Regions from separate parts of the Oceaniserpentilla sp. 4NH20-0058 genome, predicted to be linked through region 2. Evidence: predicted binding sites of a transcription regulator. Region 2 holds the regulator's gene; the other holds the start of a gene.
The links. Region 2 encodes PhoB, which activates phosphate uptake and scavenging genes when phosphate is short. Its sites were predicted from a motif close to TGTCATANNNNTGTCANA; they were not measured.
Positions count from the first base shown of each region.

Region 1: ABWV45_RS11380 (CDGSH iron-sulfur domain-containing protein) is a predicted target of PhoB. The motif match lies at 12,546-12,563, and genes of this name have one in related genera.

Region 1 is NZ_BAABWE010000008.1:69,202-84,968, reverse strand. It holds gene ABWV45_RS11450 (phosphoglycerate kinase) at 1-115, opposite strand, end outside; gene ABWV45_RS11445 (type I glyceraldehyde-3-phosphate dehydrogenase) at 331-1,365, opposite strand; gene ABWV45_RS11440 (hypothetical protein) at 1,389-1,631, opposite strand; gene tkt (transketolase) at 1,819-3,810, opposite strand; gene ABWV45_RS11430 (hypothetical protein) at 4,003-4,830, opposite strand; gene ABWV45_RS11425 (hypothetical protein) at 4,964-6,421, shown strand; gene ABWV45_RS11420 (hypothetical protein) at 6,482-6,685, opposite strand; gene ABWV45_RS11415 (hypothetical protein) at 6,701-6,895, opposite strand; gene ABWV45_RS11410 (hypothetical protein) at 7,031-7,180, opposite strand; gene ABWV45_RS11405 (metalloregulator ArsR/SmtB family transcription factor) at 7,438-8,400, shown strand; gene metK (methionine adenosyltransferase) at 8,447-9,658, shown strand; gene ABWV45_RS11395 (four helix bundle protein) at 9,701-10,078, shown strand; gene ahcY (adenosylhomocysteinase) at 10,123-11,520, shown strand; gene metF (methylenetetrahydrofolate reductase [NAD(P)H]) at 11,665-12,501, shown strand; gene ABWV45_RS11380 (CDGSH iron-sulfur domain-containing protein) at 12,604-12,819, shown strand; gene ABWV45_RS11375 (glutaredoxin domain-containing protein) at 12,836-13,300, opposite strand; gene ABWV45_RS11370 (16S rRNA (uracil(1498)-N(3))-methyltransferase) at 13,382-14,110, shown strand; gene ABWV45_RS11365 (hypothetical protein) at 14,341-15,378, opposite strand; gene ABWV45_RS11360 (hypothetical protein) at 15,375-15,767, opposite strand, start outside.
Region 2 is NZ_BAABWE010000004.1:1,372-17,138, forward strand. It holds gene ABWV45_RS06635 (S1/P1 nuclease) at 1-642, shown strand, start outside; gene ABWV45_RS06640 (hypothetical protein) at 1,352-2,164, shown strand; gene ABWV45_RS06645 (response regulator) at 2,231-3,115, shown strand; gene phoR (phosphate regulon sensor histidine kinase PhoR) at 3,112-4,419, opposite strand; gene phoB (phosphate regulon transcriptional regulator PhoB) at 4,453-5,151, opposite strand; gene ubiA (4-hydroxybenzoate octaprenyltransferase) at 5,257-6,126, opposite strand; gene ABWV45_RS06665 (chorismate--pyruvate lyase family protein) at 6,163-6,696, opposite strand; gene ABWV45_RS06670 (rubredoxin) at 6,860-7,036, shown strand; gene ABWV45_RS06675 (FAD-dependent oxidoreductase) at 7,269-8,411, shown strand; gene ABWV45_RS06680 (HU family DNA-binding protein) at 8,441-8,716, shown strand; gene ABWV45_RS06685 (helicase) at 8,859-9,227, shown strand; gene ABWV45_RS06690 (dicarboxylate/amino acid:cation symporter) at 9,232-10,539, shown strand; gene ABWV45_RS06695 (hypothetical protein) at 10,541-11,350, shown strand; gene ABWV45_RS06700 (aminoacyl-tRNA deacylase and HDOD domain-containing protein) at 11,268-12,662, opposite strand; gene recG (ATP-dependent DNA helicase RecG) at 12,768-14,858, opposite strand; gene ABWV45_RS06710 (hydrogen peroxide-inducible genes activator) at 14,843-15,745, opposite strand.

The DNA of each region.
Region 1 (15,767 bases), on a different contig from region 2:
CACGGATACGGGCATCGGATGTTACTTTGCCATCTTTAACGGGTACGTTTAGGTCTTCACGGATTAGAACGCGTTTGCCCTTAAGGGCTTGGTCGGCCATTCGTAGTACAGTCATTTTGTCTCCTTGCTCGAAGCTAGCTGCGTTGCCAGTGCGGCGTTAAAAAATATTTTCGAAATCCTCACTTAGCAAGCTAAGCTCCGGTATTCTCAAAATTTTTTGCCTTGCCCTGACGGCCTCGCTGACGCTTCTTAAAATTTAAATTTAATGTATGAAATTTTATTTATGAAACTTTTACTGTAGGAGCGTGCTCGCACGCTCCTACAAATTATTTACAAATTCTGTTTAAAGGCATTTTGCTGCAAGGCATCCACCATGCGATTAGCAAAGCCCCATTCGTTATCAAACCAAATTAATAATTTTAACAATCGCTCACCACTCACTCGGGTTTGCGTACCATCCACAATGCCGCTTCTGGCATCGTGGTTAAAATCCACCGAGGCATGAGGTTCATTGGTAAAACCGATTAAGCCATTTAAATCTGTCAGACTACGCTGTTGCAACAACGTATTTATATTCTCGGCTGTTACCTTGGTTTTAAGCTGTAAAGTTAAATCCATTGCCGACACATTTAATGTGGGCACCCGTAAATGCAAACTTTCGATACAATCTTCTAAATGCGGCATGATGCGCGCTATACCTTTTGGCAACGCGGTATCCACTGGAATAATACTGGCCACCGCCGCTCGTGTACGCCGCAAGTCACTGGAATAGGCATCAATTACTGGCTGATCATTCATAGCCGAATGAATCGTAGTACTTACGCCACTTTCAATACCGAAGTGCTCATCCAAAATTTGCATCACAGGTAATACGCAATTAGTAGAGCATGAACCCACCGATACAATTTTATGCTCGGCCAATAATTGGTTGTGATTCACCCCTGCAATCAAAGTGAAATCCACATCGCTTTCACCGGGCTGACTGAGCAACACTTTTTTCGCACCCCGCTGTAAATGGGGCTGCAATTGCCCTTGGTTTTTAAACTGCCCGGTACATTCTAACACCGCATCTACATTCAAACTGTGCCAAGGCAATGTTTCAATTTCATGCTCATGCAGAATTTTAATATCACGCTTAACGCCTTTGCCGTCGGAAATGGTCAGCACATCATTGGCTACCGACACATCAAACGGAAAACGTCCGTGAGTGCTGTCGTAGCGCAGCATGTAGCTAATGGTTTCGCAGTCCGCCAACTCGTTAATGGCGACCACTTGAATGTCGTTTTGTAAATTGCGCTCATAGATGGACCGCAGGACACAGCGCCCGATACGACCGAAACCATTAATTGCAATCCTCAAAGACATACTACTCGCTCATCCAGAAAAACTTAAAAAAGCTTCACCAGTAAAATTGATGGAAACAAAATCAATGAACTTTTCCAAAAAAGTGAAAAACCATATTCAACATCATCATAATGTCTTATAAGTGTATAAATTATCGATGCCGGAAAAACTAAAAGGCCATATTTTTCAAGTGCTGGCAAAGACATAAATAACAGGCCAACACAAAATGGAATTGCACTTAAAACAATACCCCAAATACCTATTGAATTTAGTACCGGTATGTCCATAAGTTGGCCTACTTTCTTCATTCTTTACAAACAAAAACTCTCAAGTGAATTCACAAGAGAGTTTCCAGAAGCGTTGTGAGCGCAGCTTAGACGAGGCAAAAATTATTTTTCGCAAGGCGCATAGCTTGCCTATGTAACGAGTGAAAAATAATTTTTAACAAAGTATAAGCAAGCGCAATAGCTTCCCTTAAAGCACGTTTTCTACGGCCGCTACTACTTTCTCTACAGTAAACCCAAAGTGCTCCATCAAATCCGCAATCGGAGCAGACTCACCAAACGTCTCCATACCCACAACCGCACCGTTCAAGCCAACAAACTTGTACCAGTAATCTTTATGGGCTGCTTCAACTGCAACACGAGCCGTAATGGCCGCTGGCAATACAGACTCAATATAGGCTGCATCTTGTTTGCAGAAGATCTCAGCACATGGCATTGAAACCACTCGTACTGGTGTGCCTTTGGCTTCAAGAGCTGCTGCTGCATCCATGGCCAAACCAATTTCAGAGCCGGTGGCGATGATGATGGCTTTGGCATCAGCGGCATCTTTCAGAATGTAACCACCCTTGTTGATATCTGCCACTTGAGCCGCACTGCGGTCTTGATGTGGCAAACCTTGGCGCGAGTAAATCATGGCGGTTGGGCCATCGGCACGTTCAACCGCATTTTTCCAAGCCACTGCGCTTTCAACCGCATCACACGGACGCCAAGTATTTAAGTTAGGCGTAGTACGCAGGTTTGTTAGCTGTTCAACCGGTTGGTGAGTTGGGCCGTCTTCACCTAGGCCAATAGAGTCATGGGTGTAAACGTGAATGGCCCGTTGCTTCATTAGGGCAGCCATACGAATGGCGTTACGAGCGTATTCCATGAACATTAAGAAGGTTGCGCCGTACGCCACAAAACCTTTGTGCAAGGCAACACCGTTCATGATGGCGCTCATACCAAATTCACGCACGCCGTAAAATACATAGTTACCAGAAGCATCTTTCGCTTCTACACCTTTGGCTTGTGGCCATAAAGTTAGGTTAGAGCCAGCAAGGTCAGCAGAGCCACCTAGAATTTCTGGTAATTCAGGGGCCAGCGCCTTAATCGCATTTTGCGAGGCTTTACGTGATGCAATGCTTTCGCCTTTGGCTTGGCATTCTTGAATAAAGGCATCGGCTTTGGCTGAGAAGTCAGCAGGAAGCTCCCCTTTCATACGGCGAGTAAATTCAGCCGCTTCTGTTGGGAAGGCTTTGGCGTATGCTGCGAATTTTTCGTTCCAAGCGGCTTCTTTGGCTGCGCCTTTTTCTTTTGCACTCCAACCTGCATAAATATCGTCAGGTACTTCAAAGGCACCGTGATTCCAGCCTAGACGCTCTTTAGTCAGTTTGATTTCGTCATCACCTAGTGGCGCGCCGTGACAGTCTTCTTTGCCTTCTTTGTTTGGAGAACCAAAACCAATGATAGTTTTACAGCAAATTAGAGTCGGCTTGTTGGCTTCGGCTTTACCCGCTTGGATTGCCGCTTCAAGAGCTGCACTGTCGTGACCATCAACTGCAGGAATCACTTGCCAGCCGTAGGATTCAAAACGCTGAACAGTATCATCAGTGAACCAGCCTTCCACTTCACCGTCGATGGAAATGCCATTGTCATCGTAGAAAGCAATCAACTTACCCAAACCTAGGGTGCCCGCTAAAGAGCACACTTCATGGGAAATGCCTTCCATCATGCAGCCGTCACCTAGGAATACATAGGTATTGTGGTCAACAATGTCGTGACCCGGCTTATTAAATTGAGCCGCCATGATTTTTTCGGCCAACGCCATGCCTACACCATTGGCGATACCTTGGCCAAGCGGGCCAGTGGTGGTTTCAACACCGGGTGCATAGCCATACTCTGGATGACCTGGGGTTTTTGAATGCATTTGACGAAATTGCTTAAGGTCATCAATAGTTAAGGCATAACCCGTTAGGTGCAACAAAGAGTAAATCAACATAGAGCCATGACCGTTAGACAGCACAAAACGGTCTCGATCAAACCAGTCTGGGTTGGCTGGATTATGGTTCATGTGGTCGTTCCACAGCACTTCAGCAATATCTGCCATGCCCATTGGAGCACCTGGATGGCCGGATTTGGCTTGTTGCACAGCATCCATACTTAAGGCACGAATTGCGTTGGCCAACTGACGACGATCTGTCATGAAATGACTCCTGATCTGCTTGATCTATTGTATGCAGTAAGCAAGTACTTACTACAGGCGCGATAATTTTAGGTGCGGTATTATCCCTGAGAATGGCAAAAGGGGCAAACATTTGAAAAATATAAGGTGAATATAACTATCATAAAAAAACCGGCACAAAGGCCGGTTTTATGTGCAAAGTAATTAAGAAAATTACATTAGAATTTCGCCATCAAAACGGCTTTCAAAGCGACAGGAATACGGACCACTTTCATGTTGTCCTACAGAATCCACCACCTCTGTACCAGAAATATTCCCAGTATCTGGATTCACAGTAAACTCCATATTAAAATCAGCAGAATAACTTTCTTCACCTTCGGATTCACTATAGGACTCTCTTAGGATCACGGTGTAATCATCAACAGAAGAAAAGCTAATTAATTCATCAACATTCCAATACTTTAAATATCCATCTTGATAGTTGATAACGAAATTAGAAACGTCACTAAATGAAAACTCACCATCATCACATTCTATACTTTTCTGTTCATTTAGTTGGTAAACATATTCATTACTAGATAAACCCAAAGCACTGCGGCTCGGCTCGGCTATATCAAGGGTAAAGGCTCCTTCTCCCAACAATGCCCAAACTTCAATACCATAAGTTTCACCCGCCTGAGCTTCGAAGAAAATCAATTCATTTGAATCTATCCCTGAACTATTCCATTCATCGTAATAGTTTTCTCCGTAAACAAATAACTCGAAATCCTCAGCCGTACTTGAGAGCTTCACCATCACCATTTGTGTTGTAGTGGCCGTGTAGCTAACCCAAAAAGATTCATCTTCTGAAATTTCGGCATTAATTTGGCTATTAATATCGACCTCACCCCTACTTTCAACCTGAACGACTGTAAGACTAGAGGCTGAATCTCTCCCCTTTTGGGCATCAAAATTAACATCTAATGTAGGTGTATCGGAGTCACCTGAACCGCACGCACTTAATATGACCGCACAGGCCAAAGTAATAAATACCCTAATCATTAAATCTTTCCTTTCTATCAATTCTAAGACTCCGCAAATGTACTAGCGTATAGCGCTGATATCAACTCACTATCCACATTTCACTTATATCAAAATACCTATATGCTCACTTGCAAAAGAATAAGGAACATTCATGAAGCGATTAATACTTTCAGGCTTATGTGCCTGCCTAACCCTACCGACTTTTGCCAATAGCGAATACAACGATTGGCTCAAACAAAACACTATGGATATGGGCGCTGCCAAACAAGAATTTCAAGACTACATGGATGCCAACGACAAGGCGTTTTTAGGCTTTTTGAAACAGCAATGGAAAGAGGTGGACGTTAAAAAACCAGAGCTACTCGACACTAAACCAAAACCAAGGTTACTTCCCACTGCACCCAAACCAGTTGATAAGCCCATTACCAGTAAGCCTATTAGTAAACCCGTTATTGTGGCTGCACCAATTATCCCTAAACCTAAGCCCGATCCAACTCCAAAGCCCATTGCTCAACAACCAGATAATACTGTGAATGTGAAAATTTTTGCCCATAACGTGGCAATATATAAAGACGCAAATTTAAAACAGTCCTTTACGGGCAACATGAACAGCGACAGCATTGCCAATTTTTATAGCAAACTTGCCAAACATAATCACGATAACGCCATTAAGGACTTACAAACCAAAGCAAAAGAATTAAGGCTCAACCCTTGGGGCACGGCCGTTTTGTTTCATTATTATATCAAGACACTAGGAATCAACGACCATAACGCTCAACAACTCACCACGTGGTACTTGTTGGTTAAAGCAGGATTTGATGCTCGTGTTGCTTACAATCAAAATGCATTTTTACTCATGCCTTCCAAGCAAGCCCTTTATGGTGTTACTTATTTCACCTTTACTGGTACCCGTTATTACGCAGTAAGCCTAGATGGCAAACAGCTCAATACTGGCCGCGCTTACACCTATAGCGGTAAACATGCAGACGCTAAACACCCACTGGATTTCACTAACAGCCAACAGCTTTTGCCCTCAGCAAACCACCAGAAAAAACAACTTAGTTTTCAATACCAAGGACAAAATCATACCCTCACGTTAAGCTACGATATTGGACAAATTGAACTGGCCAATACCACGCCGCAACTAAATATTAGCCAATATGCACACGAAGGCTTACCGGAAAACACCGCCAATGAATTACTGAGCCAATTAGCTCCTATGGTGGAAAGTAAAAGTGAACAGGATGCGGTCAATTTATTATTACGCTTTGTGCAAACCGCGTTTAATTACAAAACCGACGAACAGCAGTTCCAGCAAGAAAACTACCTCTATCCTATCGAAACCTTACACTACCCATACAGCGACTGCGAAGACAGAGCCTCCCTTTTTGCATGGCTGGTGAAAGGCCTACTGAAACTGGATACCGTATTATTAGATTACCCAGGACATATTGCCGCCGCCGTGGCATTTAATAGCGACACCACAGGCGATAGCTGGATGCACAATGGCAAACGCTATACCGTCACTGATCCAACCTATATTAATGCAAGCTTAGGCATGACCATGCCGAATTTGAAGGTTTATAAACCAAAGATTGTAGCGTTTTAGAAAAGCCATAAACAATAAAGGCGCCAAATAGCGCCTTTATTCACTTACAAGTGATTATAGTTAATCAATTTCTTCGCAAGTCATTCTTTGATTACTTTGTGCTTCGCACAAATATAGTTCACTTGTTGTAGCAGGAAAAGTGGCTGTAATTTCTGTAACGTAATACTGCCCATCTTTCTCGGATGGTGTAATACTTGTGAAATTAGAAGCACACCCAGACAAAGCTACAATACACAATGAGCTTAAAATTAATTTATTGATCATAAATTCTTCCTTATTTTATTTGTATTCAACATCTACTCGCTCGCAATCACCTGTATTAGGTGAAGAAGGGCAGTGATAAATTGAGGCTCTATGATCATAGGCACCAACAACAAATTGGCCGCCATGGTTAGATTTTGCACTATCCATGTAATGAGAGGCACACCCTCCCAACAACATTAATACGGCAACACACAATACTGATCTTATCATAATATTTCCTTGTAATTGAAGTGAAGCGCTCTGCATAGTAAACGCACTTCAGCCTAAATATTATCAGTATTAAATGAAAATTTCTTTCTAGATATAAATAACGCCTCAAAAGAGGCGTCGCATAACGTTCAGTGGCTACTTAATCTCACTAGGTAAAGCAGGAAAACCACGCATATCATAATCGGCGGTTTGCGGTTGAGGTTTTTCTGGCTGCAAATACACCATACCCGTTAACACCATGGACAATAAGCCCGCAAAAAAGAGCACTCCTAGCGTATTTTTCATAACTTCATCCTTACCTGTTTCTTATTGTTATTAGCGGCCATAACTGACAGAACTTGATGCATTACACACCAAAACCGCTTACTTTTATCACTTTTAATTATACTTATTTTGCATAAGACAAGCCTCGCCAGTTGGACAGACCCCTTTTCATGGTCTACTCTCAATCTCACAATCTATATTAAAATATTTTAATATAGATATTGGCAATTCCCTTTTGGAGTGTTACCTTTGCTCCACTGTTATGAATGGGTAGCTCTGTGCACGTACTCGAACCGCTTCAACAAATAGAAAACCTAGCTGCTTTAAATAAAGCCGCTGGCGATCCTATGCGCTTACAAGTACTGCAATTGTTAGAACAAGATTCATTTGGGGTGCTGGAATTAGCAGGCATTTTTGATGTTAGCCAGTCCCGTATGAGCCATCACCTAAAGATTCTGGCTAACGTGCAGTTAGTCAGCACTCAACGCGAAGGCAACTCTATTTTTTATCGCCGAGCATTATTAAACGACAACGAGCTAGACCCCGTTCGCAGTGAAATTTTTAAAGCCGTAGATAACATGGTGTGGAATAAAGAGCTAGAAGCAGGCCTACAAAGCATATACGCCGAGCGCGGCGCACAAAGCCAAACCTTCTTTGAAAAGCACGCCGGTCAATTTACAGAGGTAACTGATTTAATTGCTGGTTACGATCATTACGCAGAAAGTTTAGAAGAAATCCTAAAAGCTATTGAACTACCCAACCATGCTAGCGCCATGGAAGTGGGCCCAGGCCAAGGTGGCTTTTTAAAGCCATTAAGCGAACGCTTTCATCAGGTATATGCCTTGGATAACTCACCAGCCATGTTGGAGTTAGCCAAGCAGCATTGCACTCAGGGTAACGTTGAATTTGTTTTAGGCACGCCACAACAAGCGGTTGAACAAAATATCCGCGTTGATGTATTGGCCTTTAATATGGTGCTTCATCACATACCAACACCCGCAGATGTATTGAATGCCTGTTTTGAGTTACTCAACCCTGGCGGCTCGCTGTTGATCACCGACCTGTGCCCACATGAACAAAACTGGGTAAAAGAAAGCTGTGGTGATGTATGGCTAGGGTTAGACCCAGACAATATCAAACAATGGGCAAACGATGCGCAATTAGATGCGCAGCATCAAGTATTTGTGGGTTTGAGAAACGGCTTTCAAATCCAAATTCAACAATTTATTAAACGTCATTAAATTAAAATACAATTTGCCGTAGGGCAAAATTATACGAGGAACTACCATGAGCGAATATTCGATTTTCACCTCTGAATCTGTATCCGAAGGGCATCCAGATAAAGTGGCCGATCAAATCAGTGATGCCGTTTTAGACGCCATCATTGCTCGCGACCCATTGGCCCGTGTTGCGGTAGAAACCCTAGTCAAAACAGGTATGGCCGTGGTAGCTGGTGAAGTGACCACATCTTGCTATGTAGACCTAGAAGACATCGTGCGTGATGTGATCACAGGCATAGGTTACAACAGCTCAGACGTGGGTTTTGACGGCGCTACCTGTGCAGTTTTAAACGGCATTGGCAAGCAATCTGTGGACATCAACCAAGGGGTTGACCGTGCAAAACCAGAAGATCAAGGAGCTGGCGATCAAGGTTTAATGTTTGGTTATGCGACAAACGAAACCCCTAATCTAATGCCAGCGCCAGTTTACTACGCACATCTTTTGGTTCAACGCCAAAGTGAATTACGCCGCAATGGCACTCTGCCTTGGTTACGTCCAGATGCTAAGTCTCAGGTAACCATCAACTACGAAAGTGGCCAACCAAAAGCAGATGCGATTGTATTGTCGACTCAACACGACCCGTCTATTTCTCTAGAAGACTTACGCGAAGCCGTATTAGAAAACATCATCAAGCCTGTTTTTCCAGCAGGCTGGTTAACCTCTGATACACTATTTCACATCAACCCAACCGGTAACTTTGTAATAGGTGGTCCTGTGGGCGATGCGGGCTTAACGGGCCGTAAAATTATCGTTGATACTTATGGCGGCATGGCTCGTCACGGTGGTGGTGCGTTCTCTGGCAAAGACCCTTCAAAAGTGGATCGCTCTGCGGCTTACATGGGCCGTTACGTGGCTAAGAACATTGTGGCTGCAGGCTTGGCTGACCGTTGTGAAATTCAAGTGTCTTACGCCATTGGTGTCGCACAACCGACCTCTATTTCTGTAAATACATTTGGCACAGGCAAACTAACAGACATCGAATTAGCAAACGTCATTCGCAGCGTATTTGATTTGCGTCCATACGCCATTCAAAACCAGCTAGAGTTATTGAACCCAATGTATCAATTAACTGCGGCTTACGGTCACTTTGGTCGCGAACCATTTGAGTACACTTATACGTACAACGACCTAGGCGAAGAAAAATCTAAAACGTTCACCGCGTTTACATGGGAACGTACGGATAAGATTGACGAGTTAAAAGCGGCAGCCGGAGTTTAGCCGTTAGATGTGAAATGAAAGATGTTAGATGGAGGCTCAAGGATGATGCCACGACTACATGAAAAATTGACAGTTTGGCAAGATTCAATGGCACTGGTTGAAGTCATATATCAGTTTTGTTTAAGTATGCCCACTTCTGAAAAATTCGGACTCATTTCACAAATGCAACGTGCAGCTGTAAGTATTCCTTCAAATATTGCTGAAGGAGCTGCCCGAGATACAACAAAAGATTATTTGAAGTTTCTAGTCATCGCTCGAGGTTCATTAGCTGAATTAGAAACTCAAATTAAGATATGCCACCGCTTAGGATTTTGTGTAGATAGCAGCCAATTGCTTTATCAATGCAATAAAGTTTTTGCAAAATTATCCGCACTTATCCAAAGCTTGAAAAGAAAATTACAACGAGAGCTAAGTTGTTGAAATTCATCTTACATCTCTCGTTCCACATCTCCCGGAGATAAGTTATGTCATTCACAGACTACAAAGTAGCAGCCATCACAGCAGAACAATTCGCGTTAGACGCCGCTTGGGGTCGTAAAGAGATTCAAATTGCCGAAGGTGAAATGCCAGCACTAATGGCCCTTCGTCGTAAATACAAAGAGGAACAACCCCTTGCTGACGCGAAAATCATGGGTTGTATCCACATGACCATTCAAACCGCAGTATTAATTGAAACATTGGTGGATTTAGGTGCAGACGTTCGTTGGTCTTCTTGCAACATATTCTCAACACAAGACCACGCAGCAGCAGCCATTGCCGCAGCGGGCATTCCTGTATTTGCATGGAAAGGGGAAACCGAAGAAGAATTTCTATGGTGTATTGAGCAAACCATCCTTGCCGAAAAAGGCAGTGATAAAGTATGGGATGCCAACATGATATTAGATGACGGTGGCGACCTCACTGAAATGGTTCACAACAAATATCCTGCATTATTAAATGACATCCACGGTATTTCTGAAGAAACCACCACAGGTGTTCACCGCTTGTTAGAAATGATGGAAAAAGGCGAACTAAAAGTACCTGCCATCAACGTAAATGATTCCGTCACTAAATCGAAAAACGACAACAAATACGGCTGTCGTCACTCATTAAACGATGCCATCAAACGCGGCACCGACCACTTATTAAGTGGTAAAAAAGCCCTTGTTATCGGTTACGGTGATGTAGGTAAAGGCTCTGCCGCTTCTCTTCGCCAAGAAGGTATGATCGTTAAAGTATCTGAGGTGGATCCAATCTGTGCCATGCAAGCCTGCATGGATGGCTTTGAAGTGGTATCACCTTACGTTAACGGCATTAACACCGGCACCATAGAAGGGGTTGATAAAGACCTACTAGGTAAAACAGACTTAATCGTAACCACCACGGGTAACGTGAACGTATGCGATAAAAACATGCTGCAAGCTCTTAAAAACGGTGCAGTAGTTTGTAACATTGGCCACTTCGATAACGAAATAGACACAGCTTACATGCGTGAAAACTGGGAATGGGATGAAGTAAAACCTCAAGTACATAAGGTTTACCGTAACAAAGCTCATGGCGATCACTTAATCCTATTATCCGAAGGCCGCTTAGTGAACCTTGGTAACGCCACAGGCCACCCAAGCCGCATCATGGATGGTTCATTCGCCAACCAAGTATTAGCGCAAATTTATTTGTACGAACGTAAATTCGCCAACATGATGGAAGCTGAGAAAAAAGAAAGCATCTACGTGAAAGTACTACCTAAAAAGCTGGACGAAGAAGTGGCAAAAGACATGGTAGAAGGTTTTGGTGGTGTGATTACACAATTAACCAAAGACCAAGCGGACTACATTCATGTGGATGTCGATGGCCCATACAAGCCAGAAAGCTACAAATACTAAAACGCTAAATGCTATACGGAAAACGGGAGACGCTGCTCTCCTGTTTCCCGAGCAGGTGTGGTATAAAGGCACCAATACTCAACTCTATAGCCCAGATTCGGAAATTTCTATTTTCCGTACAGCGTAAAGCAACCAGAGGTCTCTATGGACAACTTCCGTTTAAGCTTTGAATTCTTCCCCACCAAAACGGAAGAAGGCACCGCCAAGCTTTTCGCCACCCGCGATAAATTGGCCCAGTTAAACCCTGACTTTTTCTCTGTCACCTATGGTGCCGGCGGCTCGACGCGCAATAACACCATAGACATTGTCACAGGCATGAACGCCAAAGGCATCAGTGCCGCTCCTCATTTATCTTGCGTGGGTGAAACCAAAGACAATATTAAAGAGTTATTAAACCATTATGCTCAAAGCGACATCGAACGCATTGTAGCACTACGTGGTGATTTACCGTCTGGCATGGCCGCCAGCGCAGGCGAATTAAAATACGCAAATGAGTTGGTCGAGCTAATCAAAGCCGAACACGGCGATAAGTTCCAACTTGAAGTGGCTGCCTACCCAGAAATGCACCCTCAAGCCACTAACTTTGAGCAAGACTTACTCAACTTTAAACGCAAAGTAGATGCGGGTGCCGATAGCGCCATTACTCAATACTTCTTTAACGTTGATAGCTACTTTTACTTTTTGGATCGATGTGAAGAAATGGGCATCGACATTCCAATCGTGCCGGGCATCATGCCCATCACCAACTACACCAAGCTAGCACGCTTTAGTGACTCATGTGGTGCAGAAATCCCACGCTGGATTCGCAAGCAACTAGAAGCGTATGGTGATGACAGCGAAAGCATCATGAAATTTGGCGAAGAAGTCATTACTCAAATGTGTGAAGACTTAGTTGAAAACGACGTACCGGGGCTGCATTTTTATACACTTAACCAAGCTGATCCGTGTATAAATGTTTGGAAGAACTTAGGGCTTTGGTAATACGTAAGATGTGGCATGTAAGATGAGAGATGGGGGGTTCCATTTCTCATACTCCTGTCACATACATCTTACATCTCCCATACCACATCTAACGGAACAAACATGCGCCAACCTATTCGAGTTGAATTAGAAGCCGGTAAAACCTATTTTTGGTGTGAATGCGGTCGCAGCCAAAATCAACCCTTTTGTGATGGCAGCCATAAAGGCACCCCATATCAGCCGTTAAAATTCACCGCTGAAAAAAGCGAAGCGAAGTTTTTGTGTGCCTGTAAAGACACCGAAAAAGCCCCTTTTTGTGATGGCAGCCACTCAAGATAAATCATTAGGCTTATCATTAATAAAACTCACACGGGCCTGTGGTTTTGCAGAAGGCCTTTTCAAACCCACGTTTTGAAAAGCCATTCATTCTTTTCTTCCCGACAAAAATAACGGGGACACCAGTCGCATTTAGACGTGCATACTTTTTCTTAGCTAACTCGCTGTGTTCAACCTTATATTCTTTATAACGAATTCTATTTTCAGCAAAAAATGCCAAGGCTTTTTTGCAATATCCACATTTGGGCCGAGTGTAAATCACCACCTTATCGGTATGGGAGAATAAGCTTTCGTCGTAGGTGACATTCTCATAAGAGTTAACGGTGCCCTTCACCTCCTGAAGTTGCACGCCTGCATGCTTTTTATCGCTATAGTGCACCCGCCCTTTTTCATCGACCCATTTGTATAGCTGAGCATTCATCGGCATGGCATAACCTAAAACGATGAAAAGACAAATCCCTAAAACGGCCTTTGATAACCTCATGATACCTCCCTATATTTTCAAGGATTATCTTTTAATATGGATAATATATAATGACTGCAATAAAACCTAGGTCCAATTCAGATGCGCATCCCACGAATCTACACCCCTCAACCCTTATCTGAAAACACTCAGATTGATCTTAATGACAATGCCGCCCATCACGTAGGAAAGGTGTTGCGCATGCAAGCAGGGCGCAAACTGGTTCTGTTTAATGGCCAAGGCCCATATCATTTTAATGCAGTGATCGAACATGCAGATAAAAAACGGGTCAGCGTATCTATTATTGAGAAAATTGACACCAACAACGAATCCCCCTTGCATACTCATGTGGCTCAAGCCCTCTCAAAAGGGGACAAAATGGAGCTAGTGATTCAAAAAGCAGTCGAACTTGGGGTAAATGAAATCACCCCTTTATGGACAGAACACTGCGATGTAAAACTCAATGCAGAGCGCATGGAGAAAAAACTCAAACAATGGCATGGCATTATCATCAGCGCGTGTGAGCAATGTGGCCGAGATCTGCTGCCAACATTAAACCCTGTGGTTAAATTTCAAGATTGGATTGCACACGTCAACGCCGATGAAAAATGGGTACTGGACCCAAGAGGAAATGCAGAACAGACCTCACCAGAAACAGTCACATCCGCCGTCATCGCCATTGGCCCTGAAGGTGGATTATCACAAGATGAAATTAAACAAGCTTGTGAGCAAGGCTTTAAAGCTAAATTGATTGGCCCAAGAGTGTTAAGAACAGAAACAGCCGCGTTGACGGCGGTGACGCTATTGCAAAGTCAGTGGGGAGATTTTTAAAACGGGAGACGGGAGACGGGAGACGGGAGACGGGAGACGCAGCTAAAGTCTTCGCAGCGATTTAGTCAAAAAATTTCTTTTGTCATTCCGGAGGCGGAGCACTCTCGTAGGATGGGTTAGATTGAGCGAAGCGAAATCGTAACCCATCAAAAAACCATTCAATTTAATAAGATGGGTTACGCCCTCGCCGAGGCTCGTGCTAACCCATCCCACTTCAGTTGTTGTTTCAACTATTTCAAAACATCCGGATCATTTAACAACGCATCGTGCATTTCTGGAATCAACTGCCCTTCTTGTCCGTCGCATTCACTTTTTGATGGAAAGCCTTTTTGCCATGATAGGTTGTTGGCGGTGAGCCAACCTTGAACGGTTTCAGGGGCGGTGCCGGTTTGTAGTTGGTATGCACCATCAACTTTCTTGTAGTGTAAGTAGCTATCACTTAGTTTTTCAAAACCCTTCAAACTATCCCCTTGAAGGCGAGATTGATATAGCTTACGCCAAAGTACCAAATCTACATTTTGGTTATTATCAAAATCTTGCACATATAGTTTTGAGTACCCTCTATAACCAATAATGGCATTACGATCTTTTTTAAATTCATACAACGATGCGTATTGAGGTGTATTTGCATCAGGGTCATCTAAATACATTTCTGCATCTATAAGCGTTTGCCATGTAATATAATCGGGGTAGTTAAATAATGTACTAAATACCACTTTTTCTTGTGTCGGAGAAAAGACAACCAAGGTATTTTTTAAAAACAATACAAGTTCCGAGTCGCTATCAGCATCAATGTCGCCATAACGTAAGGGTGTATGCTCTAAGCATCCAATGGCATCAGCAACCTCATCTCCATAACTTAATTCATAAGGCAGCGTAATCTCATAATCATTTAATCGTTTTTTGATTTCAGGTTCTAAGAATTCCTGCTCACTCCAACGTCCAACCCACCAAGGTTCTACACAGTCATCATTAGAAGCATTGCAGGGAGATGAGGAAGTTAGAGGCCAGCCAATTGGTTCCGTTTTATTCTTCAAGTCATAATATCCAATTCCTTGCCCACCCCCTGAAAGCCCATAATATATATCTTGAGACTTTTCTACCAAGTAATATGGAGTGTATTCAAAATGATTATAGATAGTATCAAATGGTATTGGGCTTTCTTCATCATCAAATCCGTTGGATAAAGTAGACTTCTCAAGTGCCCATAGTTGTAAGGCGAACGAACATAGACAAATTGCTAATAGTTTTTTATTAATTTTAATCATATGCAACTAACCTTTAGGTTCTTATCTCTTTTGGCTTTCTTTTTATAATCTTCAAATTTTGCCTTTCTTGTAGGCTGCCCAGGTTCCTTAACATCAAATGGTTCCATCCATTCGTTCTCACCATACGCAAAACACCAATCGGTTCCCGCTTTTGGATCAGAATTACCATTTTCATCGGTCAGGTTAGCTGGATAGGTGCCGCCTTTCCATATATAAGTTCGATAGGGCAAATTAAATTTGTCCGCACTATTTCGAACGTCTATGGAGTATTCACATGACTTACAATCCGCTAACTTCTTATTTTTAAGAATGATAGGCCAACTTTTATCACCCGGATTAAGATTATATTCCGCAATGGCTCGAGCTAACTGCTCGTATTCATCCTCTTG
Region 2 (15,767 bases):
GCTAAGCACAATGTAGAGCGTATCTTAGGTGCGGGTAAAGTGCCGTTTGTGCAAGCCAGTGTTTGGGCGGATCACATCAAAAGTCGTTCAGAGTTTGATTATCTAAAGCCTCTGCATTATGTGAACATGCCAAAGGATGCAGTGAGCTATGAACGTGAGCGTGATTGCAAAAAAGACGCTTGCATTGTTGAAGCGATTAAACGCTTTACGCAAAAAGTTAAAAGCGGAACCGATAGTGAAAAAGTTGTGGCCTTGAAAATGTTGGTTCATTTATTTGGGGATATTCATCAACCTTTACATGCGGGTTTATATGAAGATAGAGGCGGTAACTGGTACAAGATAAAATACAATAAAAAGTCCATGAGCTTACATAAATTTTGGGATAACCAAGTGGTTAAACGCTTTGATAAAGATTTAGAATCTGCAACTCATAGGCTTTTAGAAACCCCATTGGATATTGATCTGCTCAGTCCACAGAGGTGGGCAAAAGAGAGCCATGAGTTGGTCATGACTTTTGTTTATCAAGCCCAAGAGAATCAACCATTATCAAAAGAGTATTTAGCTCAAGCGGATAGCACGATACAAATGCAATTGGCTAAAGGCGCTTGGCGTTTGGCTATGTGGTTAAATCGTTTGTGGTAATTGTAAGAGGTGAAACAAAAGGGGTTTCAGCAATTACCAATCCTTGGTAGTGTCCGCATCTTGCGTTGCTGAAATGTCATCCGTGATTGGCTTCCTAGCGGATCATCTTGATCCAGTAACCGACCTTGGTTTTCCTAAATGGGCTTTATCCAAAAAGCCCATGATTTAAATAGTAAAAATCCATTTTTGATTCCCATTCATCCTGAAGGGGCTGTAGCATAAACAAAATTCTTCCCCGAATTTTATTTGTTTGCTAATCGATAATCCGTTCGATTGTATTTCTTTTTAAAAAAGGGTGAAGTTAAAGTGACAGGAAATAATCTATCCTAGATATTTCCTGCCAAAGCACCCTAGGTCCACCTTCCAATAGCGGTCTGTCAGTCCTTTGTCACACTTCCGTGTTAACAGGTAAATCCGTTACCTTCATCCTTTATGTTCATCCTGAACACGATCTAATTTACCAAAAATACAAATTTTGTCTGATGCTAAAAAGTAATAAAAAGGCACGTAAGTACATGATTTAGCGAGAGACCTAGTTTTTATAGGGGTTCTAGAAGGCCTAGATAAAGTGAACGGTTATTTCCCTTATCATATTCACTTGATATCTCACAGGTCTTGTAGGATATCTCTTACAAGGAGGGGTGGCATAAGCTTACTAAGGTTAAACGGATGAATAGGACTACACTTAAAGAAAAATAATAGATGCCTTATGTATACATTTATTCACCCAAATCATGTGCCATTTTTAAAACAACTTAGGTTGGTTTTTAATGGAATAGATGATCTTAATGACCCATTTATTGAAAACAAGCGAGTTCACCGTCCGGTTAGTCAGCAGCCTCTAAGTGATAGTGAATTCAGTGCGGCCATGGGCAAAAATTATGAATCCCTAGAGCCACATATTAAATCCATGGTGACGTTTGAATATTATTTAGAACAAGCAAGCCAAAATCGAGCGCAAATCGAGCAGCAATTAAACCAACAGGCGCTTGCCAGCCAAGTACAATCAAGTGTTGCTGTAAAAGCCGTATATGAAAAAGTGGGTTTTATTCGTTTATTTGACAATATTCATCAACAAGGATTGTGGGAGTCGGTTGGCTGTCAGCACCAGTGCATCGCTATTAAATTAGACCCTAGCCATGAATATTTCTCACACACCAGCTTTAATCAAAAGCCGCAGATATTTGAAGCCCTTGAATATGATGACTCACGCCCAGCAGCCCCCTGCAAGGAGAACCCATTCCCTGCGTTATTCAGACGGCCAGAGCACTTTGCCTATGAACGAGAAAGGCGCCTTGTGCGGCCAGTCTCAGCCTTAGATCAAAACAAAGAAGGGGTTGTATATAGCCGATTACCAAAAGGGGTCATAAAGGGAATATATCTAGGATTAGGCTGCGCCCCCAGCGTGATAGATACTATGCATTCATTAGTAACCCATGATTTACAGTTTAGAGGCGTAGGGCTTAAGCAGTTAGGGGTCAGCGAGACCCATTTAAGGCTGGTGGCAACCACCATCAAATAGCTATAGCGCCATGTTAGCGCTTAATCGTGTGCTAGGCTGATACTAAGGGTTTTATTGGGAGTGGCCATGAAGGCGCTGAATATATTAGTGGTAGATGATGCCACCTTCATCAGGGATCTGGTTAAAAAAGCCGTACGCGCCCAATTTCCAAATGCTCAAGTCGATGAAGCGGCAGATGGCCTTAAAGCACAAGCTAAAATGAAGTCTGGCACCTATCACGTTCTGCTATGTGACTGGGAAATGCCCAATATGAGCGGCCTTGAACTTTTACAGTGGATGCGTACCGAAGAGCGTTACGAAAAAGTCCCCTTTTTAATGATCACCAGCCGCTCAGAAAAGAGTCATATTGTTAAGGCGGTGGAAGCCGGGGTCAGTGATTATATTGGCAAACCATTTAGCAATGAGCAGCTTGGTACTAAATTAGCCAGATTAATCTACAAGTTTTATAAAGTTCGCCCATTACAGACCGCAAGACAGGCTCAGCAAGGCAGTGATAATGCTAGTTTGTTAACTGGCGGTGCAACACCAAAGCCAAAAGCCGCACCGAAGGCAGAAGGAACCGCCAGTTTATTAGCAGGCGCTGCGCCTTCGGCTCAGTTAGTTTCAAGTGCAAAAAAACCGAAAAAAGCCGCCAATAGAACCATGGCCTTGGCCCATGTGCGTACCGCAGATGGCCAAGAGCTAAGGTGCATTGTTAAAGACATTAATCTCAATGAAATGTTGCTGGTGGTTAAGCGCGAGCAAGGGGTGCCTAGGCTATTTGATCAAGTGGTGGTGGATATTGTCAGCAAAGAAGAAGACATAGTAGCGCGAGTGAATTGCTTTGTGTGTGCGGTCATCTCACCCGATAAACGTATCGATGCTGAGATGTTTAATATGCAGGTACGATACGAAGATGAGGACCCGGAAAAACTCGCGGCACTGTCTAAATTTGTAGCAAAAGTCCGTTAGCCGTTAATGACTTTTGCATTGGTCACTTTTCTAGAGGCAGGAAAGTGACAGGTAAAACAGCTTCCCTTACCCAATACACTACTGATATGCAGATGGCCATCGTGTCTTAACAGGGTGTGTTTCACAATGGCCAAACCTAAGCCTGTGCCCCCTGTATCGCTGTGACGACTAGGGTCAGCGCGATAAAAACGTTCAGTTAGTCTTGGAATGTGTTTATGGTCGATACCTAAACCATTGTCTTTTACTTCAAGGTGCAGACCTGTGGTGTCTTGCCACCATTTCACGTTTATTTCGCCACTAGCTGGGGTGTATTTCACCGCATTAAATATTAAATTACCAAAAGCACTGGATAGCTCAGTATCGGTACCGATTAAGCTTACATCTTCGCATTCGAGCAAAATGTTATGTTGTTTGTCGCCGCTTAGGGATTTTGCATCGGCTACTAATGCTGATAGTAAATTAGGTATGTTTACCTGAGTTTGATCCGGTGCATTACTGGTTTCTAAACGACTTAGCACTAATAAATCGTTGATTAAATTCTGCATGCGCTGACTTTGCTCATGCATTTGAGTGAGTGCTCGGCCCCAGCGGGCGGGTAGTGTCTCTTTGTATTCAATAAAGGTTTCTAAATAGCCAGATATGACGGTCAAAGGGGTGCGTAATTCATGGCTGGCATTGGCTACAAAGTCTTGGCGCATGGCCTCAAGTTGATGCAGGTGAGAAATGTCGCGACACACAATCAAGCGATCTTTACGGCCAAACAAGGTGATGTGAAATTGCAGTACTGCGTCATGGTTAATGGGGCTGGCCATTTCTAAAGGGGATTCATAGTGGGCCTTTTCAAAGTACGCTTTGAAATCAGGATTACGAACTAAATTGGTAATAGGTTGGCCTATGTCTTTGCTATTTTGCAAACCTAATAGGGCATTGGCAGCTTGATTCCACCACTCTAAATTACCATGGCTATCTACCATCAAAACCCCGTCTTTCAAGGCTGATGTGCTATCTTGAACCCGTTTAAGCATGGCTTTTAATTTGTTTTTAGACTTTTGATGGCGATGCTGTAGACGATACACATCATCAAAAATACTGCCCCATAACCCGTGACTGGTTGGGGGTTCATCTGCGCCGCGAGAAGTGAGCCACTGTTGAAGCTTATACAGCTGGTGTAAGTGCCATGTTAGGTACACAGCAAGGGTTAGCATGATGGCAAGTGTCAGCTTGTTGAAAAGCCAGCCAACGACAAACGCCAAGGCTAGGCTGAAAATTAAACGACGAATAGCTGAGCGCCAGTCATGCTTCATATAAGTACAACACCAAACAAATACAAATGAACGTTAAGAGGCCTTGGTAGAAAAACGATAGCCTGTACCACGAACGGTTTGGATTAAATGTTCAAATTCGTTACCTAAAGCTTTACGTAAGCGACGAATATGCACATCTACCGTGCGTTCTTCAACGTAAACATTACCACCCCAGACTTGGTCCAGCAATTGAGTTCGGCTATAAGCACGCTCTTGGTGGGTCATGAAAAACTGTAAAAGGCGATATTCAGTAGGGCCAATGTCCAGTGGTGCCTCGTTTGCACTAACACGGTGGCAAACAGGGTCTAAAATTAAACCTTCAACTGAGATTGGGTCTTCCATACCTTGTGGGGTACTGCGACGCAATACCGCTTTTAGGCGTGCCACTAACTCACGAGGTGAAAACGGCTTGGTGATGTAATCATCCGCACCGGCTTCTAGGCCCAAGATTTTATTATCTTCTTCGCCTTTGGCGGTTAGCATAATAATAGGGGTTTCGTTGGTGCGATCATCGCGCTTTAGGCGGCGGGCAAATTCTAAGCCGCTGGTACCTGGTAGCATCCAATCAAGTAGAACCATTTCTGGACTTTCATCGACGATAATACTGTATGCGTCTTGCGTGTTACTGGCTTCTAGGCACTCGTAACCGGCCATCTCTAAGGCCACGGCAATCATTTCGCGGATGGACGCTTCGTCATCTACGATGAGGATTTTTTTTCCCTGCTGCTTCATAGAGGTTGCTCTAAATTTCTAAATAATGACAAGCATATTACACAACGTAAGTATGACAGATATGTGACATAGCATAAGATGCATATCAATTAAGGCCGTAAGTTTTTATAAATAGTGTAAAAATAAGCCCGCAAACAAGGTGGCACCGACCCAATGATTGTGTAAAAACGCTTTAAAACACAAATCCCGATCTCGGTTTTTAGTTAAAAATTGATGGTAGACAAAAATACCGGCACTGATGGCAATGGCTAGATACAAAGGCCAAGTGGCGGCAATTTTAGAAGCGATCATTAACCAGCTAATTAGGGTGAATACCTGCAATACGCCAATCATCATGTTGTCGGCTTCGCCGAATAAAATAGCGGTACTTTTCACTCCAATTTTTAAGTCATCATCACGGTCTACCATGGCATATTGAGTGTCGTAAACCACAGTCCAAGTGACGGTGGCGGTATAAATCAGCCACACCACGTCGGGTAATGCATTCTGTTCAGCAGCAAACGCCATTGGCACTGCCCAAGCGAAGGCGGCACCCAGCACCACTTGTGGTAAGTGGGTGTAGCGTTTCATAAAGGGATAACAAAAAGCTAATGCTAAGCCCCCAAACGACAGATACAGGGTAAATTCATTGGTAAACAATACCAAGATGAAAGCACTGGAGCATAAGCCGGCAAAGAGGCCTAATGCTTGTTTTTCTGAAATGACTTTTTGGGCAAGAGGACGATGCTGAGTGCGTTTAACGTGGCCATCTAGGTGACGGTCGGCATAGTCGTTAATAACGCAACCTGCACTGCGCATGACAATCACACCTAAAATAAAAATCACCACATTGCTAATGCTTGGTCGCCCTTCGGCTGCAATCCACAACGCCCATAGGGTTGGCCACAACAGTAAATAAATACCAATGGGCTTATCCAAGCGCATGAGTTGAATATAAAACGGCAATTTAGGAAAGCGATCAGATAACCAATTCATTGTTGTACCACGTGTCGAAGTGGTGCCATTCTAACCTTAAACAGCTTTAACCTGTAGCAGGCTTGGCAGAAAGTACTCACAAACCAATAAGGGTTTGTGGTTCACATAAAATACGGAGCGTCTGGCCCATACGGGCTTTCCGTTTAAAAAGCCCCGTTTGATTTCAATGGGGCCGCGGCGCATATTTTTATGGGTAAATAAAAACTCACCTAACGGTTTTTGTTTGAGCGTGAGTAATTGGCGTTCATGGCCGGTTAATGTGCGTCTTGGGATAATGCTACGGGCAAAAATCTGTGGCTGCTGATCAATGAACAAGGCAACCTCACGTATATAGGCGTCTTGTCTTGAATTCATATGCAAGGCATTACTTTCAGAAAGCGTTGGGCTTGCAAAGCGGCGGTCAATCAAGGACAAACTGAAACGCCCCGGAGCCAGCTCTTTAAGATTTTGCGTAAGAGAACCTGCATCTAATAACCAATGACGCCAAGGGCCACTTACCACGCTATGAGGAATTGGAGAAAGGCCAATCCAAGGTTGTAACGCAAATTGAGGTGAAAGGGCTAACTGCATGCTGATGCCTTAAACAATATCCGCCGCACAATGGCCCAAACCCCATTGGAAATCAAGTTGCAAGGGACGGCACTGTGTGAATTTAGCTTAATAAGCATTGGATTAATTGTGTCGTTCGTCAGTTTTGGGTAAGGTTCGGCCCTTAAAAAGTTGGGAGGCTATCATGGCTCAAGATTATAAAAAGTGGCAATGTATTGTATGTGGTTGGATTTACGATGAAGCTGAAGGTTGCCCAGATGAAGGCCTAGAGGCGGGAACCCGTTGGGATGATATTCCTGAAGATTGGTTGTGCCCAGATTGCGGTGTTGGCAAAGATGATTTCGAGATGATCGAAATTTAAAATCCAAAGAAGCTACTTTACTTAACCTAGCTTTGTTAAAAAGAGTCTTGTAGTCGTTATGTATTAGTTATACACGCCTTCTATTGGACTCTTTTTGCCGGGCTAGATTATCGTCAGTCACGCTTCAAGCGACACTTCTAACTCGATAAACTGTATTATGGCTGGATAAATATTTGAGCGTTTTTCGTCTCACATCCAGCATTTTGCGTAATGAGATAATAAAGGCATCTTTATGACAGCTCCTCTTGTGATCATCGGAACCGGTTTAGCTGGTTATAACTTGGTAAAAGAATTTCGCAAAGCGGATGCCGAGCGTGCAGTGGTGATGATTACCGCTGATGATGGTCGTCAGTACTCTAAACCCATGTTAAGTACTGGTTTTAGTAAGGGCAAAAATGCCGATGGTTTAGCCATGAATGATGCGGGCGCCATGGCGGAACAGCTTAAGTGTGAGATTCGTACACATCAAACCATTACTGCGATTAACCCTGCGCAAAAGCAAGTAATGCTGGGGAATGAAGCTTTAGAATACAGTGACCTTGTGTTGACCCTAGGTGCAGAACCGTTTCAATTGCCAATTGATGGCGCTGAGTATTTGTATCACGTGAATGACCTGATGGATTATCAGCAATTTCATGCCGCCGTACAGGGCAAAAATCGTGTCTTAGTTCTCGGTGCTGGTCTTGTGGGCTGCGAATACGCACATGACTTAGGCAGTGCAGGTTATGAGGTGGATTTAGTTGCACCAGATGCTCAACCGTTATCGCGCTTATTGCCTCAGCCATGTGGCGAAGCGTTAATACCTGCTCTTGAGCAGCTAGGGGTGACGTTACATCTGGAAAAAGCGGTGACCTCGGTCGAAAAGCAAGGGGATCAGTATGCTGCTAATTTATCGGATGGCACTCAATTAACCGCCGATGTTATTTTAAGCGCAGTGGGTTTAAAGCCCCGTGTCGCGTTAGCTCAGTCAGCTGCATTAGAGGTGAATCGTGCAATCGTAGTAGATAGACACCTGCAAACTAGCGATGGAAATATTTATGCATTAGGTGACTGTGCTGAAGTGGATGGTTTGAATTTGCTTTATGTGTTGCCGTTGATGAATAGCGCTCGGGCCTTGGCTAAAACTCTAGCGGGTACACCCACTAAAGTAGTATATCCAGTGATGCCTGTTATGGTGAAAACCCCAACCTTGCCAATCGTAACCTGCCCTGCGGCGGAAAACGTCCAAGGTGAGTGGGAAATTCATGGTCAATCGCCACATTTTAAAGCACTTTTTAAGGACACAAGTGGTAATTTGCTTGGTTATGCCTTGACCGGTGACTGTGTTGCTGAAAAGATGGCTATGAACAAGAAACTGCCGGCTATGCTGGCGTAATAACAACAATAAGAAAGTCGGAACGTATTATGCGTAAACCTGAATTAGCTGCTTTTGTGGCAGACCAAGCGGACATCAGTAAAGATAAAGCCGCTGAAATCATTACTATTATTACTGACCAAATTACTGAGTCTCTACGTAAGAATGACCCTGTTAGCCTAGTGGGTTTTGGTAGCTTCGTGCAAAAACATCGTGCAGAGCGCCAAGGCAAAAACCCTCAAACCGGTGAAGCAATTACCATTAAAGCCAGTAACTCAGTTGGTTTTAAGCCGGGTAAAGCTCTTAAAGATGCGGTAAACAGCTAAACGCCCTCTTGCCCCGGCCTTGCTTCAAGTAGGGCCGAGCAATCCTTCCTTGATTGAAGCTTCCGATGACCATGGTATGATGCCGCGGCGCCTTTGTGCGCGTTACATTCTTATACTCATAAATTATTAATACGTGGCTCTCATGTTTAAGTTTAAATTCTTACTTTGGGTTATTGCCCAGTTATTGAAAAAGTCAGCGAAAAAAAATCCAGCCTGTGCGGAATATATTAAAGGTAAGGATTTAGTGTTTCAGATTCAAACTCAAAGTGGCAGTGGTCGTCACTACACGGTAAAAGATGGTAAGGTGAAATCTTCTTCGGGTTTAACTGAAGAACCTACATTTACTTTAACGTTCAAAGACCCTCAAGTGGCTATGAACATCTTAACCGCTAAAGATAAAAAAGCCTTTATGCTGGGTATTCAAAATAAAGACTTAGTAATCAGTGGTAATTTTGCTGAAGTGATGTGGTTCCAAGGGTTAACCAAATTTTTAAAACCAGGCAAAAAGTAATGCTATGAAACAGGCTCACGGGTTAACACAACAAATTCTCATGGCCATGGTGGCTGCAATCATATTAGGGGCGCTTGCTCAGTGGATGACTGGCCTGTCAACTTGGCTTGATACTGTCATTAATGAGTGGCTGGTGGGTGGCCTGTTTTTTATAGTGGGTAAAATATTTGTTGCTACCTTGAAGGTGTTAGTGGTGCCTTTGGTACTGGTGTCTCTGGTATGTGGTGCGGCTAGTTTAGGTTCAGGAAAACAGCTTGGACGCTTAGGTGGAAAAACCGTGGGTTTATATTTGTTTACCACGGCGGTAGCCATATCCATTGCCATGTTATTTGCTTTGCTATTTGAACCCGGCGTGGGTGCAAACCTAACCGCGCAAACCTCGGTGAACGTGAATCAGGCCAGCTCATTTGCACAGGTGATGATCGATATTTTCCCAAGCAATCCAATTTCCGCCATGGCTGAAGGTAAAATGCTGCAAATTATAGTTTTTGCATTGTTGTTAGGTATGGCGATTAATCATAGTGGTGAAGCCGGACAGCGCCTAAGACATAACTTTGAAGATTGGAACACGGTGATCTTAAAGCTGGTTACCATGTTAATGAAGCTTGCCCCTTATGGGGTATTTGCCTTGTTATTTACCTTATTTGCGAAGCAAGGTATTGGAGCTATTGCTGAATTATCCGTGTACTTTTTCACGGTTGTATTGGTATTGGCGATTCAAGCTTTGATTATTTATCCCTCGTTATTAGTTTCACTTTCACGATTAAGCCCAGTTACGTTTTTAAAGAAAATGCGCAATGTACAGTTATTTGCGTTTAGTACCTCTTCAAGTAATGCCACTTTGCCTGTCACTATGCGTACCGCGGAGCAACGTTTAGGTGTGGATAACAAGGTAGCATCATTTTGCTTGCCTCTTGGGGCCACATTAAACATGGATGGTACTGCCATCATGCAAGGAGTGGCGACTGTATTCATTGCACAGGCCTATGGCATTGATTTATCTGCTATGGATTTCCTTACTGTGATCGCCACAGCTACGCTTGCCTCTATTGGTACGGCGGGCGTACCCGGTGTGGGCTTGGTGATGCTCTCCATGGTACTGACTCAAGTGGGTTTACCAGTAGAAGGCATTGCGTTAATTATCGGTGTGGATCGTTTATTAGATATGATGCGTACAGCGGTGAATGTTACTGGTGATGCAACGGTTTCTTGTATTGTAGCGAAATCAGAAAAACAATTAGATGAGTCTGTGTTTAATGATCCTATCGCAGGGTTAGTTGAAGACGATGTGGATGCAGTAAAAGGTCATTAATATGCGTGGGTTGAGTGCGGTTTTATTGTGTTGTTTGTCCAGTTCGTTGTGGGCTGGCGTGGCGATGGAAAAACTAGAGTCTTTTTCGACACTGTTATCACCGTCTTGGAAAACCCTAAAACCCGCCTGTATGATGGCGCTTGAGCCAAACATTCAATCGCAGCTTAGCGCTAGAATAAATTTTTTAGACGGCAAACTCATCGCCAGTGATCTACTGCAAACACTGCAGCCATATGCTCAAGACAGTTCTGTGGCTTGGCAGTCTCCCTTGTGGGCGCAACAAAAAGTACTAGAAACTAACGCGTTAGCCCCTGAAAACCGTGAGCCATTTCGGGAATACTTTTTTAAGTTACAAGCCCAAACCCCAAATAAAGAGCGCGCACAATTGGTCAATGATATTCAGGCCATGTCGCTGGATTTGAATTTCACATTACGTAAAGAGCTGTGGAAAACCTGCCATGCGTTAGGTTTTAGTCAAGTGCCCGTTGAGCAAATGGAAACAGCGGTGGAACAACATTGGTTAGCTCAAAATAAAAAAGTGTGGGTACAACTCAAGCGTGAGTTATCAGCATTTTATTTTTATAGTTTTCGTCAAACGGGTAACGAGCAACTAAAAGGCTTTGCCAAGTTGGCTAAAGACGTGAAACCTTGGGTGAATCATACGTCATCGGCTGTTACTGAGTATTTTGTCCAGTTGCGCAGCCAGCTGGTAAATACACCGTTAGTGCTTATCCCTGATCCAGCTGCCGAGCCATTTCTTGAAGGTCGTCCTTGGCGTCCATCACCCTCTCAAGGGCTTCTTGCGCCATAGTCATATCCAAACCCAGTCGATGTATTATGGATTGGGGTATGGCTTCCAATGGTGAGTCGTTCATTTGTTGTTGGCGTAAAAGCCGTGAGGTTACAAACAAGAGGCCGCTTAATATGTGGTCCTCTCCTATGTAATTCGGTTCATTCTGGTAGCGAATTGCGCGACATACATCTTCAGGTAAATGCCATTGCTTCAATAAGCTAGAGCTTATTTGCTCACGGGTAATGTCCAATAAGTGTTGCTCAATAAAGTAGCGATTCACATTGGGGTTGGCATCTATATGGCGATTCACCATCAAAAAATGAGGTGGGAATACATGGCCCAAAATCAAATAACCAAAGTTATGCAGTAAACCGCTTAAATAGGCTAACCCTTGGCTTGGGCGGTTTTCTCTGGGCAATGTTTTGCATAGTTCGGCCATGAGTGCTGCACAGTAAACACTTTGCTGCCAATAAGGCAGATACCCTCGTGGGCCCGCTTTAGGCACACTAAGAGTGCGCCCTAAGGACAACCCCAGCGCAAGATTAATGACTAAATCAAACCCTAAAACACGAATCACGGCCTCTTGGATATTGGTGATGGAACCGCTGACACCATAATAGGGACTATTAGCCCAACTAATTACTTGTGCGCTTAATCCGGGGTCACGTTCTACCAAGATGGCTAATTCTTCAGTTTCAGCGTCTTCATCCATACGCAAATCAATGATCCGCTGAGCGGTTTCAGGCATGGGTGGCATGTCTAAGGTTTCTTCTAGACGTTGATGGATGCGCAGTTCAGTAAAGTTTTTGATGGCATGATGAATTTCTTGCTGATCTTTTTGCGCCCACTGAGCGCCGGGGATTTGAGTGCTGGGGATATCCACACAATACTCACCAATGCGCGCATTGCCAATAAGGGTTTGAAAGTCGGTTTTGCCTATGTGCAGTTCATGCTCTTTACCTAGCAGCATGACGATATCGTCTTGCTGCAACAAGGAAGCGTCAACAAAGGTTTCAAAGCCAGTCACTTGAGGCAAAGCCGGTATGGCTTCTAGGTTGAGCCCTTGGCGAATTTTCTCAACCTTTGCATGGTCCATAGCTGTAAATGATCGTGTGGTTTGCGCCTGCATTTTGTTTAAGTCCAAAATACGATGGGCAGGGTAAATCACCTGAACTTGCCCTAGTTCGTCTTCTAAAATCGCTAATTGAGTTAAATTATTGCTGAGGGAGTCGCTTGAGGGTTCATTGGACATAGAAGGGCTCGCTTGAGAAACAGAGTAGTTAATGTGCCAATCATCTAATACTTTTTGTACTCGACTTGGTAAGGTCATTGGACTGCCTGATCATTCGTAGATGTATGCATTTAACTATAGGCAAGCTGGGGGATTTTGACGGGGAAAATAAAGATTTTGGGAACCAGTACTAAGGCTTTTTGCTTAAACTTGGCCGTAGCGAATGTTTTCTCCTAACCAGCGGGCTATCAATAACTCAACAATATGAGGGGCATGTGTTTGCGTGAGCTGGGCCCAATGTTTGATGTCGTCTAATAGGTGGCTGTCCCGTTGTAAATCGGCGATGCGCATTTGCATCAACCCTGTTTGTTTTGTACCCAGTACTTCACCTGGGCCACGAATGTCTAAATCGATCTCAGCGATTTTAAAGCCATCAGTGGTATCACGCATGGCTTGAATGCGCTGTTTGCCTGCTTGGCTTAGTGGGGATTGATACATCAGCAGGCAATGGCTGGCGGCACTGCCTCGGCCTACTCGTCCTCGTAGTTGATGCAATTGCGCAAGACCAAGGCGTTCAGGGTTTTCTATGATCATTAAACTGGCGTTGGGTACGTCTACCCCTACTTCAATCACAGTGGTTGCCACAAGTAGTTGCGTCTCGCCGCTTTTGAACGCAGCCATGATGTCGGCTTTTTCTTTTGGTTTTAATCGCCCATGAATCAGGGCAATATTTAATTCGGGTAAGGCGGTTTGCAGTTCTTGAGCCGTGACCTCTGCTGCTTGAGCTTCTAATGCTTCACTTTCTTCTATGAGGGTACACACCCAATAGGCTTGGCGGCCCTCTACGCAAGCGTGACGAATGCGCTCAATCACTTGCTGGCGGCGGCTTTGATCAAGGGCCACAGTGTTCACAGGGGTGCGCCCCGGTGGTAACTCATCGATCACACTGGTGTCTAAGTCGGCGTAGGCGCTCATGGCCAGTGTGCGAGGAATGGGGGTGGCTGTCATGATGAGCTGGTGTGGACTAAGCCCTTTGCCTTTTTGCCTAAGGGCTAAACGCTGATGTACTCCAAACCTATGCTGTTCATCAATGATGGCTAGGCCTAAGTTGGCAAAGGCCACGTCGTCTTGAAATAACGCATGGGTGCCAATCACCATTTGGGCCTCACCACTTACGATGGCGGCCATGGTTGTTTGGCGGGCTTTGCCTTTTACTTTACCAGCCAACCACGCCATAGAAATACCCAGTGGTTCAAACCATGTTTGAAAGTTTTTTAAATGTTGCTCGGCTAGGATTTCAGTGGGGGCCATAAGAGCCACTTGGAAACCTTGTTCCAGTGCACTTAACGCTGCTAAGGCGGCGACCAAGGTTTTACCTGATCCAACATCCCCTTGGACCAAGCGCAACATGGGAAAACCCTTGCTTAAGTCTTGCTGAATTTCATTCACCACCCGTTGTTGAGCATTAGTAGGAGTGAAGGGTAGGCTAGCTAAAAACGATGTTTTTAAGGTGTTTGATGCTGGCAGCACAGGAGCATGATCTAACTGAATAGAGGCGCGCATTTTTAATAAACTTAGATTATGGGCCAGCAGTTCTTCCATGATAAGACGTTTTTGCGCTGGATGCTGGTGGTTTTCTAATTCCTGTAAGTTAGCGCCCACTGGCGGTTGATGTAAATATAACAGGGCTGATCTTAAGTTAGGTAGCTGGTAAGGAAGCAGTAACTTACTTGGAATTAGGTCATCAATGGCACGACCTTTTTGAAGCAAGGTCACCACCTGCGACATTAGTTGACGCCAGCGTGCTTGGGTTATTCCCTCGGTGCTTGGATAAATAGGGGTGAGCGTTTTCTCGGTTGGTAGAGCACTAACATCATCTACAAATTGGTATTCAGGGTGATACAGCTCTAGGCCTGCACGCCCACGGCGCACCTCACCATAACAGCGAATGCGTGCACCTTTTTGCAGGTTGTTTTTTTGTGCACCGCTAAAGTGATAAAAGCGCAGGGTGATGGTGCCGGTGCCATCTTGAAGGCGCACCGCTAGCGAACGCCGTTTACCGAATACCACGTCTGCCAGCATAATTTCCCCTTCGATCACCACATCCACATTGGGTCTTAAGCCACCAATTGGGGTAATACGGGTACGATCTTGGTAGCGCAAAGGCACGTGAAATAACAAATCTTGAACATTATGAATACCAAGTTTGGCCAGTTTTTCGGCAAACTTGGCACCCACATTTTTCAGTTCAGTCACAGGAGCGTGACCAAGTGACTGCTCTAGAATAGTCGACATAAACTGGCCGCTTGAGTGATTAAATCCACTGCCTTTGGCCTAGGGAAACTGGCGCGCCAAGCAATGGCCACAGTGCGTGAAGGTGCTGGTTTAATAAATGGGCGCGTTTCCAGTAAACCTGTGGCGTATGACCCCACACCAGTGGCACTTTTGGGTAAAACAGTGATACCCAGACCAGAGGCTACCATATGACGTAAAGTCTCAAGGGAGCTGCCCTCGGCCGATGATTTAAGTTTGGTATTTTGATTTTTGCCAAGGGCTGGACACATATCCATTACTTGGTCACGGAAGCAGTGGCCTTCACCTAGTAACAATAAATCGCTATCGGGCAATTGATCTGGGCTGACCGTCTTTTTTTTCAGCCAGTCATGGTCTTTAGGTAATAGTACTTCAAATGGCTCGTCATACAGGGCTTTGGTTAGCACGTCTGGCTCGTTGAACGGCAATGCCACGATGATGATGTCTAACTCCCCCTCGCGTAGCTTTTGGCGTAAAACTTTGGTGTAGCTTTCTTCAATGTACAAAGGCATGTCAGGTGCCAGTTGTTGCACTTGTGGAATTAGGTGAGGAAACAAATACGGCCCAATGGTGAAGATAGCGCCGATTTTAAGTGAGCCTTTCAATTGGTCTTTGCCTCCGGCGGCAATATCTTGCAAAGAGCGCACGTTCTCAAGCACTACTTGTGCTTGGTGTACCACCTGTTCACCAAGAGGGGTAATGGTTACCGCATTTTTAGAGCGTTCAAACAGGCTAATGCCTAATTCGCTTTCTAGCTTCTTTATTGCCACACTTAAGGTAGGTTGGCTCACAAAGCAGCGTTCGGCAGCGTGACCAAAATGGCGTTCTTGAGCGAGTGCGACAATGTACTTGAGTTCAGATAACGTCATGATTTAGATTGCCTCATATATT